4 regions of the Enterobacter cloacae complex sp. HYC074_NIDB genome follow, and region 1 is predicted to be linked to each of the others. Evidence: predicted binding sites of a transcription regulator. Region 1 holds the regulator's gene; each other region holds the start of a gene.

Evidence for each region. Region 1 encodes CRP, which controls carbon source genes, mostly activating them, when cyclic AMP is high. Its sites were predicted from a motif close to ATGTGANNNNNNTCACAT; they were not measured.
Region 2: the regulator CRP is predicted to act here: its motif matches at 1,826-1,843, upstream of rhaS (HTH-type transcriptional activator RhaS).
Region 3: the regulator CRP is predicted to act here: its motif matches at 1,691-1,708, upstream of deoC (deoxyribose-phosphate aldolase).
Region 4: the regulator CRP is predicted to act here: its motif matches at 1,457-1,474, upstream of rbsD (D-ribose pyranase).

What each region holds. Positions count from the first base shown of each region.
Region 1 covers NZ_CP114214.1:4,354,670-4,357,931, forward strand. Annotated here, with positions in the region: gene O1724_RS21260 (IS4 family transposase) at 1-216, shown strand, start outside; gene O1724_RS21265 (OsmC family protein) at 293-697, opposite strand; gene crp (cAMP-activated global transcriptional regulator CRP) at 1,008-1,640, shown strand; gene O1724_RS21275 (YccS/YhfK family putative transporter) at 1,698-3,262, shown strand, end outside.
Region 2 covers NZ_CP114214.1:4,707,813-4,711,074, forward strand. Annotated here, with positions in the region: gene rhaR (HTH-type transcriptional activator RhaR) at 1-787, opposite strand, end outside; gene rhaS (HTH-type transcriptional activator RhaS) at 861-1,697, opposite strand; partial or broken gene rhaB (rhamnulokinase) at 1,999-3,262, shown strand, end outside.
Region 3 covers NZ_CP114214.1:716,534-719,795, reverse strand. Annotated here, with positions in the region: gene deoA (thymidine phosphorylase) at 1-681, opposite strand, end outside; gene deoC (deoxyribose-phosphate aldolase) at 781-1,560, opposite strand; gene O1724_RS03505 (YjjI family glycine radical enzyme) at 1,823-3,262, shown strand, end outside.
Region 4 covers NZ_CP114214.1:4,780,323-4,783,584, reverse strand. Annotated here, with positions in the region: gene kup (low affinity potassium transporter Kup) at 1-1,330, shown strand, start outside; gene rbsD (D-ribose pyranase) at 1,556-1,975, shown strand; gene rbsA (ribose ABC transporter ATP-binding protein RbsA) at 1,983-3,262, shown strand, end outside.

The DNA.
Region 1 (3,262 bases):
AGTCTGGTGATGTGGCTGGCAGGCTACAGGGCCGAAAGACAGTGCTTACACAGGCACTATCAGGCAAGCAGCGTCAGGCATAAACGGGTTCTGTCCTACCTGAGTCTGGCAGAAGAAGTGATCCGGCATGAGCCTGATAAAGTAAGGCGACTGAATATAGGTAACGAGATGAAAAAGCTGGGAAAAGAGTACAGTAATATGGTCATGGTGGCATGACCATATTACTGGGGATCCCTCAGCCCCGTGGGAGAGGGTTAGGGTGAGGGCATCAACACGCACGATGCCCCAATAATTAAGCCTCTATCACTTCATACGAATGGGTGATGTTTACCGCTTTCTCCAGCATTAACGCCACAGAGCAGTATTTCTCCGCAGACAGGTCAACCGCACGCGAGACCGCCGCATCCTTCAGTTCTTTGCCGGTGACGATAAAGTGCAGATTAATATGCGTGAACAGGCGTGGCGCCTCTTCGCGACGTTCTGACGTCAGCTTCACTTCACAATCGGTCACGCCATGACGGCCTTTTTGCAGGATCGACACCACGTCGATCGCGCTGCATCCGCCCGCCGCCATCAGCACCATCTCCATCGGGCTTGGCGCTTTATCGCCGGAGTTGCCATCCATCAAAACCTGATGCCCGGAAGCAGACTCGCCCAGGAACGTTAACCCTTCAACCCATTTCACACGCGCTTGCATATTCACTCACTCCAACGTTGCATTTTTTATGACAGATTACGTGTACGTTACATTTCTCGCAACGGAAGGCGACCTGCGTCATGCTGAAGCGAGACACCAGGAGACACGCGGCGAAAGCTATGCTAAAACACTCTGGATGCTACAGTAATACATTGACGTTACACATGTATGCAGAGGACATCAAACTTTACTGGCTGCGAAACGTTACGACAGCCGACTTCCCAGGTATGGGTAAGAATTCGATTGCAACCCCAGAGTCCGGATGCATCTTATGACTCTGGTGACAGCTTATAACAGAGGATAACAGCGCATGGTGCTTGGCAAACCGCAAACAGACCCGACTCTCGAATGGTTCTTGTCTCATTGCCACATTCATAAGTACCCATCAAAGAGCACGCTGATTCACCAGGGTGAAAAAGCGGAAACGTTGTATTACATCGTTAAAGGCTCGGTGGCCGTGCTGATCAAAGATGAAGAAGGGAAAGAGATGATCCTTTCTTATCTGAACCAGGGCGATTTTATCGGTGAACTGGGCCTGTTTGAAGAAGGCCAGGAACGTAGCGCCTGGGTTCGTGCAAAAACAGCATGTGAAGTGGCTGAAATTTCTTATAAGAAATTCCGTCAGCTGATTCAGGTCAACCCTGACATCCTGATGCGTCTCTCTTCCCAGATGGCACGCCGTCTGCAAGTGACCTCTGAGAAGGTAGGTAACCTCGCCTTCCTGGACGTAACCGGTCGTATCGCGCAGACGCTGCTGAACCTGGCGAAACAACCAGACGCCATGACTCACCCTGACGGTATGCAAATTAAAATTACCCGCCAGGAAATCGGTCAGATCGTCGGCTGCTCCCGTGAAACAGTGGGCCGTATCCTGAAGATGCTGGAAGATCAGAACCTGATCTCCGCCCACGGTAAAACCATCGTGGTTTACGGGACCCGTTAATTCCGGTCAAACGGCGTGCCGCCGCAGGGTGGCACGCCGTTTTTGTCTCTACTCCTCATGTGGCGCAGGCTGATCTATCACCCGGAAGTTAACTACGCACTGCGACAAACGCTGGTGTTGTGTCTTCCCGTGGCCGTGGGCCTGATCCTCGGACATCTTCAGCAAGGCCTGCTGTTTTCCCTCGTGCCCGCCTGCTGCAACATTGCCGGTCTGGATACGCCCCATAAACGCTTTTTTAAACGTCTGATTATTGGCGGCTGCCTGTTTGCCGGCTGTAGCCTTGCCGTACAGCTCTTACTGGCCCGCGACATTCCTCTGCCTCTGATCCTGACCGTGCTGGCGATGACGCTCGGCGTCACCGCCGAAATCAGCTCGCTACACGCCCGCCTGCTTCCCGCGTCGCTGATTGCCGCCATCTTCACCTTAAGCCTTGCAGGCAACATGCCGGTGTGGGAGCCATTGCTGATCTACGCCCTCGGCACGCTGTGGTACGGGCTGTTTAACTGGTTCTGGTTCTGGCTGTGGCGGGAACAGCCGCTGCGCGAATCCCTGAGCCTGCTCTACGTGCAGCTTGCTGAATACTGCGAAGCAAAATACACCCTGCTCACTCAACATACCGACCCGGAAAAATCCCTGCCGCCGCTACTGGCGCGCCAGCAAAAAGTGGTGGATCTGATCAGCCAGTGCTATCAGCAGCTGCACATGCTTGCCGCCAACAAAAATCATGAATACAAGCGGCTGCTGCGAATCTTCCAGGTCGGGCTGGATTTGCAGGAGCATATCTCCGTCAGCCTTCATAATCCGGAAGAGGTGCAAAAGCTGGTGGAGCGCAGCCATGCAGAAGCGGTGATCCGCTGGAACGCGCAGACCGTCGCGGCCCGCCTGCGAGTGCTGGCTGACGATATCCTCTATCACCGCTACCCGACGCGCTTTAACATGGACAAACAGCTCGGCGCGCTGGAAAAGATTGCGCGTCAGCACGCGGATAACCCGGTCGGGCAATTTGCTGCCTGGCATTTCAGCCGCATCGCCCGGGTGTTACGCACCCAGCGCCCGCTTTATGCCCGCGACCTGATGGCCGATAAGCAAAAACGGCTGCCGCTGCTGCCCGCGCTCAAAAGCTATCTTTCACTGAAATCTTCTGCCCTGCGCAATGCCGCACGGATCAGTGTGATGCTGAGCATCGCCAGCCTGATGGGAATGGCCCTGCACCTGCCGAAACCCTACTGGATCTTAATGACCGTACTGTTTGTTACCCAGAACGGCTATGGCGCCACGCGGGTGCGCATTCTGCATCGGGCGGGCGGCACGATGGCGGGGCTGATTATCGCGGGCGTGACGCTGCACTTCCACGTGCCGGAGGGCTATACCCTGGCCGGTATGCTGGCAATCACGCTGGTGAGCTATCTGATTATCCGCAAAAACTACGGCTGGGCGATGGTGGGCTTTACGGTGACGGCGGTGTATACCCTTCAACTGCTCACGCTTAACGGGGAACAGTTTATTATTGCCCGTCTGGTCGATACGCTGATTGGCTGCCTGATCGCCTTTGGCGGCATGGTCTGGCTGTGGCCGCAGTGGCAGAGTGGGCTGTTGAGGCAGAACGCCCACGACGCGCTGGA
Region 2 (3,262 bases), 350 kb from region 1:
ACACCACCGAGAAGTAGTTACTGTCCTCAAAGCCGCAGCGCATCGCCACTTCACTCACCATCAGCTCCGTATGCTGTAACAGGTACTGGGCGTGGCAGATGCGCAGCTGGCGCAGATAGTGGTTTACCGTCATCCCCGTCTGGGTGCGGAACTGCTGGCGCAGCGCGCGCTCGCTGCACTGCTCCTGCTCGCAGAATTTTTCCAGCACGAAACTCTTGTTCAGACTGCCCGCAAGCCGGGTGATGAGCTTATCCAGCAACGCTTCCTGCATGGTGGCAGAGGGATTATCCGTAGCGTAACGATGGCGCTTCAGGGTCATCACCAGCTGGGCGAAAAGCAGCTCCGACATCTGGTTTGCCACCGGATCGCTCTTCTGGCTCTCCTGCTCCAGCTGGGAAATCGTCTGGCGCACCTGAGCCATGCCGTTGCTGCTTAAGCGCCAGTGCGGTTCGCCTCTGGCATCATGAAAACCGGGGATATTGCCCGCCCAGTCGACATTCAGTTTAAGTCTGTCGGGGCAATAGATGACGTTCTGCAACACCAGATCGTTAACCGAGGCGTAGGAGTGTTTGTCTTCAGCGCGGATGTAGAACAGGTCTCCGCGCGTGATGCGGTAGGGACGGTCGTTGAGGACGTGCAGGCCATTGCCCCGCCACACCAGCACCAGCTCGCAAAACTCGTGGGTGTGCTCGGCGAAGACGTTTTGCGGGTAGCGGTCGGCCACCGCGACGGCCTGACTCGCGGAGGCAAAAAAATCATCTTTGCGAAGAATGAGCTGAGCAGCCACACCACAACCTCTACGGCGAATAACCGGACATTATTAGCCTTTTTGCAGCAAAAAAACGGTGACTGCCCTCGCGTTACTGAAGCAACGCGTCTTTCCCCTGACGAATATCGCGCGGCGACCAGCTAAACTCCCGGCGAAACAGCGTCGAAAAGTGGTTACTGTCGCCGAAACCGCAGCGATAGGCGATATCGGTGACGCTTTCGTCGGTATGACGTAAAAGGTGACGCGCTTTGATCAGGCTCAGACGGTTAAGGTAACGCTGCGGCGTCAGGCCGGTATGCTGCTTGAGCTGACGATGCAGCGTGCGCAGCGAGAGCGAAAAGTCATCCGCCAGCGTTTCCCAGCAGACATCTTCGGCGAAATGATATTCCAGCCATGCCATCAGCTGATTCAGGCGCGCGTCGTTATTTTCCAGCCCTTCCACCAGGCTGCTGCGCCGCAGCAGCACCAGCAGCTGCATAAACAGCAGCTCGCGGGTAGCAATGGCGTGCGTCTCCTGTCCATCCTCGCTCTGCTCCATCTGGCTCACCAGCTGACGCACCTGCTGCAACGTGGACTGATTCACCCGCCAGTGCGACGGATAATGGCCGTCCTTCTCCTGCGGCAACAGCTGATTCAGCCCGGAAAGAAACTGGAACGCATCCGGAGAACGATAGAGCACATTGGTCAGGCACAGGTTGTCGGTATGTTCATACAGGTGCCTGTCGTGATCGCGCACGAAGCACACCGTACCGCCGCTGATGGTATACGGCTGACCGTTAAACACGTGGATGCCCGTTCCGTGCTCAACAATCACAATTTCATGAAAATCATGATGATGCTCCGGGAACGCAGCCTGAGGCAGCCGTGGCTCAATCGCGACCGGCGAAGCCCCCGTAGGAAAAAAATCGACGCTGTGCAGTACGGTCATAACGGCCCCCACCAATGAGAAAAGTTCTCAAAATAGTAATTAAGGCCTTTCACGCTCACCTTAAATTTTTGACAGCAAACCGCGCAAAAGCTGTCGGTTTTTCAAGAAACAGGCGGAAAGATCGGGAAATGCGGTCAGCGTCACACTGCCTGCAAACCCCGCCATTACTGGAAACTGTGAACTCCCTCACGTTCATCTTTGCTTTCTTGCCAGCGCGAGATTTGGGCTGTCAGTGGCGAGAAGGTGGCTATTTCTTCCCTTTCTTACACTCCTCGCTAATGACTTAAGAAAGGACCCGACCATGACTTTTCGCCATTGTGTGGCTGTCGATTTAGGCGCATCCAGCGGCCGTGTAATGCTCGCCACCTGGGACTGCGACCTGCACACCCTTACGCTTCGCGAAATGCACCGTTTCGCCAATTGTCTGCAAAAACAGGACGGTTTTGTTACCTGGGATATCGACGCCCTGGAAGCAGAGATCCGCACCGGACTTCACAACGTCTGCGAAGACGGTATTCGCATCGACAGTATCGGCATTGATACCTGGGGTGTGGATTACGTACTGCTGGACCGTCACGGCGAACGCGTCGGCCTGCCCGTCTCCTACCGCGACAGCCGCACCGATGGGCTAATGGCGCACGCCATCGCCCAGCTTGGCAAGGAGAACATCTATGGTCGCAGCGGCATTCAGTTTCTGCCGTTTAACACGCTGTATCAGCTGCGCGCGCTGGTTGAGCAACAGCCAGAGCTGGTCGAAAAGGTGGCGCATGCGCTGCTGATCCCGGACTACTTAAGCTACCGTCTGACCGGCAACATGAACTGGGAATACACCAACGCCACCACCACGCAGTTGGTCAACATCAACACCGATAACTGGGATGAACATCTGCTGGCCTGGACGGGCGCCTCGCCGTCCTGGTTTGGCGCGCCAACCCATCCGGGCAATGTGATCGGCCACTGGCTTTGCCCGCAGGGGAATAAAATCCCCGTTGTCGCCGTCGCCAGCCACGACACCGCGAGCGCGGTCATTGCCTCGCCGCTCGCCGGCTAAGATGCGGCCTACCTCTCATCCGGCACCTGGTCGCTGATGGGCTTTGAGAGCAAAACGCCCTACACCAGCGATGCCGCGCTGGCCGCGAACATCACCAACGAAGGCGGTGCCGAAGGGCGCTACCGGGTGCTGAAGAACATCATGGGCCTGTGGCTGCTCCAGCGGGTGCTGAAAGAGCAGAACATCACCGACCTGCCCGAGCTTATCGCCGAAACCGAAACGCTGAAGGCCTGTACCTTCCTGATTAACCCGAACGATGACCGCTTTATCAACCCGGCGCACATGAGCGCCGAAATCCAGGCCGCCTGTTTTGAAGCGGGGCAGCCGGTACCTTCCCGCCCCGCCGAGCTGGCACGCTGCATTTTTGACAGTCTCGCCCTGCTGTATGCCGACATCCTGAGCGAGCTGGCTGACCTTCGCGGCAAACCGTTCACACAACTGCATATCGTGGGCGGCGGCTGCCAGAACCAACTGCTGAACCAGCTCTGCGCGGATGCATGCGGCATTACCGTGG
Region 3 (3,262 bases), 1.2 Mb from region 1:
AACGCCAACGATCGCTTCGGCCAGCGCCTCAGAGAGTTCATAGGTTGGCATAAACGCGCCGCTGCCCACTTTCACATCCATCACCAGCGCATCCAGACCTTCCGCCAGTTTTTTGGCAAGGATAGAGGCGGTGATCAGCGGGATGGAGTCTACAGTCGCGGTAATGTCACGCGTCGCGTAGAAACGCTTGTCAGCCGGAGCAAGAGAGCTGGTCTGGCCGATAATCGCCACGCCAACGTCTTTAATAATGTCGCGGAAGCGGTTGTCATCCGGGAAGATATCGAAGCCCGGAATGGCTTCCAGTTTGTCGAGCGTACCGCCGGTGTGGCCCAGGCCGCGCCCGGAAATCATCGGGATGTAACCGCCGCAGGCTGCCACCATCGGGCCAAGCATCAGGGAGGTCACGTCGCCCACGCCGCCGGTGGAGTGTTTGTCCACAATCGGGCCGTTGAGGTTGAGGCTTTTCCAGTCCAGAACGGTTCCTGAATCTCGCATCGCCATGGTCAGCGACACGCGCTCAGGCATCGACATATCGTGGAAGAAAATGGTCATCGCCAGAGCCGCAATCTGCCCTTCAGAGATGGTGTTATCACGAATGCCATTGATAAAGAAGCGGATTTCTTCGTCGCTTAATGCATGACCATCACGTTTTTTACGAATAATTTCTTGTGCGAGAAACACGGTAACCTCCATGCGGAATCGGGTGAATGGCGGCGGGTATGTTGACCCGCCCCACGATCCTGTAGGCCGGGTTAGCGTAGCGCCACCCGGCAATTCAACTTAGTAGCTGCTTGCGCTCTTACCGTCGCCGTGACCCAGCGCTTTCAGCAGGCTGGCCAGCAGGCTGGACGCGCCGAAGCGGTAGTGGCGGGAGTCCGCCCAGTCGGCGCCGAACAGCTTGTCGGCAATCGCCAGGAACTGCTGCGCGTCTTCTGCGGTACGCACGCCGCCTGCCGGTTTGAAGCCAACGGTTTTGGACACGCCCATATCACGGATGACTTCCATCATGATGCGCGCGCTTTCCGGAGTCGCGTTGACCGGCACTTTACCGGTAGAGGTTTTAATGAAATCCGCGCCCGCTTTGATGGAGATTTCAGACGCCTTACGAATCAGCGCCTCTTCTTTCAGCTCGCCGGTTTCAATGATCACTTTAAGCAGCACGTTTGCCGCCGCACACGCGTCTTTACAGGCTTTCACCAGGTCAAAACCGACCTGCTCGTTGCCGGCGATCAGCGCGCGGTACGGGAATACCACGTCAACTTCGTCTGCGCCGTACGCAATCGCCGCGCGGGTTTCTGCCAGCGCGATCTCGATATCGTCATTGCCGTGCGGGAAGTTAGTTACGGTGGCAATGCGCACATCCGGCGTGCCCTGCTCTTTCAGCGTTTTGCGGGCAATCGGGATGAAGCGCGGATAGATACAAACGGCGGCGGTGTTACCCACTGGCGTTTTCGCCTGATGGCACAGGGCGATGACTTTTTCATTGGTGTCGTCATCGTTCAGGGTGGTCAGGTCCATCAGTTTCAACGCGCGCAGGCTGCTTGCAGTTAAATCGGTCATAACATTCTCCAACGGCAGTGCCGTATAAATTTTACCTTGCGGGTCTGTGAGTATTCTAACATTCACCCGCATCCACACTTCGACATTCATCACAGTTAATGAAAACTGTGTGCAAATTTGCATTACTGTAATGAGATCTGCTTCAAATTTTAGTGCGTTAATTGCTGACTAAATCGGCGATATCCCCTTTCTGATCAAAAGCGCCACCAGGCTGGCTTCCTACAATTCGTTCACTATCCGCAGAACAACCAAGGAAGTGAACATGCCCGACGCCCTGCAACAACGTTGCCAGCACATTGTGACCAGCCCGGTGTTAACCCCAGAACAAAAACGTCATTTTCTGGCGCTGGAAGCGGAGAACAATCTGCCCTATCCCGCTCTGCCAGAGGCGGCCCGCGCCGCACTGAACGAGGGATTCATCTGCGACATGTTCGAAGGCCATGCGCCTTACAAACCGCGCTACGTGCTGCCGGACTACGCTAAATTTCTGGCTAACGGCTCAGAATGGCTGGAGCTGGAAGGGGCGAAAGATCTGGATGATGCCCTCTCGCTGCTCACTATCCTTTATCACCATGTTCCGTCCGTCACATCGATGCCGGTCTATCTGGGCCAGCTCGATGAAATACTCAGCCCCTATGTTAAAATTCTAACACAGGATGAAATCGATAGCCGAATAAAACGTTTCTGGCGTTACCTGGACAGAACGCTGCCCGATGCGTTTATGCATGCCAATATCGGCCCGGCGGATACGCCTGTCACCCGAGCCATCCTTCGCGCAGATGCAGAACTAAAGCAGGTTGCGCCGAACCTGACCTTTATCTACGACCCGGATGTAACCCCCAGCGATCTGCTGCTGAGCGTGGCGAAAAACATTTGTGAATGTAGTAAGCCGCATATTTATAATGGCCCGGTGAATGATAAAATTTTCACAAAAGGTCGCTATGGCGTGGTGAGCTGTTACAACTCCCTGCCGCTGGCGGGCGGCGGCAGCACGCTGGTGCGCCTAAACCTGAAAGCGATTGCGGAACACAGCCGCTCACCGGAAGACTTTTTCACCCGTACCCTTCCCCACTACTGCCAGCAACAAATCGCGATCATTAATGCGCGCTGCGATTTTTTATATGAACAATCCGGCTTCTTTGAGAATAGCTTCCTGGTAAAAGAGGGGCTGATTGATGCCGATCGCTTTGTGCCGATGTTTGGCATGTACGGTCTGGCCGAAGCGGTGAACGTGCTGTGCCAGAAAGCAGGCATTACGGGACGTTACGGTAAGAACGAACAGGCCAATGCGCTGGGCTACCGCATCAGTGAACAGCTTGCGGCGTTTGTCGAAAACACGCCGGTGAAACACGGCTGGAAGCAGCGCGCGATGCTTCATGCGCAGTCGGGGATCAGCTCTGACTCGGGCACCACGCCGGGCGCGCGCCTGCCCTACGGCGACGAGCCGGATCCCATCAGCCACCTGCTGGCCGTTGCGCCGCACCACAAGCACTACGCTTCCGGGATCAGCGACATTCTGACGCTGGATGAAACGGTAAAACGTAACCCGCAGGCAGTGGTCCAGCTCTGTCTCGGCGCGTTCAGGGCGGGGATGCGCGAGTTTACCGCCAACGTTGCGGGTAACGATCTCGTGCGCGTTACCGGCTATATGGTGCGGCTCTCCGATCTGGAGAAATACCGGGAGGCCGGCTCGCGCACCAAC
Region 4 (3,262 bases), 430 kb from region 1:
GGCGGCGCTGGGCTTACGCAGTATTATCGCCAACCCGGATGTCCTGCACGCGCTGAACCCATTGTGGGCGGTGCATTTCTTCCTGGAATATAAAGTGGTGTCGTTTGTGGCGCTGGGCGCGGTGGTACTTTCCATTACCGGTGTTGAAGCGCTGTATGCGGATATGGGCCACTTCGGGAAACTCCCTATTCGCGTCGCATGGTTTAGCGTGGTCTTGCCTTCACTGGTGCTGAATTACTTCGGTCAGGGCGCGCTGCTGCTTGCACACCCTGAAGCGATTAAAAACCCGTTCTTCCTGCTGGCGCCGGACTGGGCGCTGGTTCCGATGCTGATCCTGGCGACGCTGGCGACGGTCATTGCCTCTCAGGCTGTCATTTCCGGCGTATTCTCCCTGACGCGTCAGGCCGTGCGGTTGGGTTATCTCTCCCCAATGCTCATTATCCATACCTCAGAGATGGAGTCTGGCCAGATCTACATTCCGTTCGTCAACTGGCTGCTCTACTTCGCGGTGGTGATTGTCATCGTCAGCTTTGAGCACTCCAGTAATCTGGCGGCGGCGTACGGTATCGCGGTAACCGGAACGATGGTGTTGACCTCTATTCTCTCCACCACCGTGGCGTACCGTAACTGGCACTGGAATAAGTTCCTCGTGGGGCTGATCCTGGTTGGCTTCCTCTGTATCGACGTGCCGCTGTTCTCTGCGAATCTCGACAAGATTGTCTCCGGTGGCTGGCTGCCGCTGACGCTGGGTCTGGTGATGTTTATTGTGATGACGACGTGGAAGAGCGAACGTTTCCGCCTGCTGCGTCGTATGCATGAGCACGGTAACTCTCTGGAGGCCATGATCGCCTCGCTGGAGAAATCCCCACCGGTGCGCGTGCCGGGCACGGCGGTGTATATGTCTCGCGCGCTGAACGTAATCCCGTTTGCGCTGATGCATAACCTCAAGCACAACAAAGTGCTGCACGAGCGCGTGATCCTGCTGACGCTGCGTACTGAAGATGCGCCGTACGTTCACAACGTGCGTCGCGTACAGATTGAACAGCTGTCGCCAACCTTCTGGCGCGTGGTGGCAAGCTACGGCTGGCGCGAAACGCCGAACGTGGAAGAGGTGTTCCACCGCTGCGGTCTGGAAGGCCTGAGTTGCCGCATGATGGAGACGTCGTTCTTTATGTCCCACGAGTCGCTGATCATCGGCAAGCGCCCATGGTATCTGCGCCTGCGCGGCAAGCTGTATCTCATTCTGCAACGTAACGCCCTGCGTGCGCCTGACCAGTTTGAGATCCCGCCTAATCGCGTGATTGAGCTGGGCACGCAGGTCGAGATTTAAGACTCCGTGCGGGCTGATGCCCTCACCCCGACCCTCTCCCACAGGGAGAGGGCGCAACCATAAAATACGGTAACCTGACGGTTACCGTTTTGCATTTACCTCCTCTGCATTTCACTTAGCGAAACGTTTCGACGTTGATCACAAATCCGTTACGTCATGATGGTTTTCTGAACACTTCTGCGGCTACACTGTTTTTAGCGAAACGTTTCGCTAGTGGAGCAAAAAATGAAGAAAGGCACAGTACTCAACTCAGAAATCTCATCGGTGATTTCCCGTCTTGGGCATACCGATACGCTGGTGGTTTGCGATGCAGGCTTACCGGTTCCGCGCAGCACAACCCGTATCGATATGGCGTTAACGCAGGGCGTGCCCTCGTTCATGCAGGTACTGGAAGTGGTCACCGCGGAGATGCAGGTTGAGGCGGCCATTCTCGCGGCGGAAATCAAACAGCATAATCCGCAACTCCACGAAACGTTGCTCAGCCACATTGAGCAACTGCAACAGCACCAGGGAAACACCATAGAAATTCGTTACACAACGCACGAGCAGTTCAAACAACAAACCGCAGACAGTCAGGCGGTGATTCGCAGCGGGGAGTGTTCCCCGTATGCGAATATCATTCTCTGTGCTGGCGTCACCTTCTGAGGCCATCATGGACGCATTACTGCAACTCAAAGGGATCGATAAATCGTTCCCGGGCGTAAAAGCCCTCTCCGGCGCGGCGCTGAACGTCTATTCCGGGCGCGTCATGGCGCTGGTGGGCGAAAACGGCGCCGGCAAATCCACCATGATGAAAGTGCTGACCGGTATCTACCAACGCGATGCCGGTTCGCTGCTGTGGCTGGGTAAAGAGACCACCTTCAACGGCCCGAAATCCTCTCAGGAAGCGGGCATCGGCATCATCCACCAGGAGCTGAACCTGATCCCGCAGCTCACCATTGCGGAGAACATCTTCCTCGGCCGTGAGTTCGTGAACCGGTTTGGCAAAATCGACTGGAAAACCATGTATGCCGAAGCGGACAAACTGCTGGCGAAGCTGAATCTGCGCTTTAAGAGCGACCGACTGGTGGGCGACCTTTCCATCGGCGATCAGCAGATGGTGGAAATCGCGAAGGTGCTGAGCTTCGAGTCGAAGGTCATCATTATGGATGAACCGACCGACGCCCTGACCGATACCGAAACCGAATCCTTGTTCCGCGTGATCCGTGAGCTGAAATCCCAGGGCCGCGGCATTGTCTATATCTCACACCGCATGAAAGAGATCTTCGAAATCTGCGACGACGTCACCGTCTTTCGCGACGGGCAGTTTATTGCCGAGCGCGAAGTAGCAACCCTGACCGAAGATTCGCTGATCGAAATGATGGTGGGACGTAAGCTCGAAGATCAGTATCCACATCTGGAAAAAGCGCCGGGTGAGATCCGCCTGAAGGTGGATAACCTCTGCGGACCGGGCGTGAATGACGTCTCCTTTACCCTGCGCAAGGGCGAGATCCTTGGCGTCGCGGGCCTGATGGGGGCGGGGCGTACTGAACTGATGAAAGTGCTCTATGGCGCACTGCCGCGCACCAGCGGCTACGTTACCCTTGACGGCCATGAAGTGGTCACCCGCTCGCCGCAGGACGGGCTGGCGAATGGCATCGTCTATATCTCTGAAGACCGTAAGCGCGACGGCTTAGTGCTGGGCATGTCGGTAAAAGAGAACATGTCTCTGACTGCGCTAGGCTATTTCAGCCGCAGCGGCGGCAGCCTGAAACACAAAGATGAGCAGCAGGCGGTCAGCGATTTTATCCGTCTCTTTAACGTTAAAACCCCATCGATGGAGCAGGCGATTGGCCTGTTGTCCGGCGGTAATCAGCAGAAAGTGGCGATTGCCCGCGGGTTGATGACGCGCCCGAAAGTACTGATCCTCGATGAGCCCACCCGCGGCGTGGA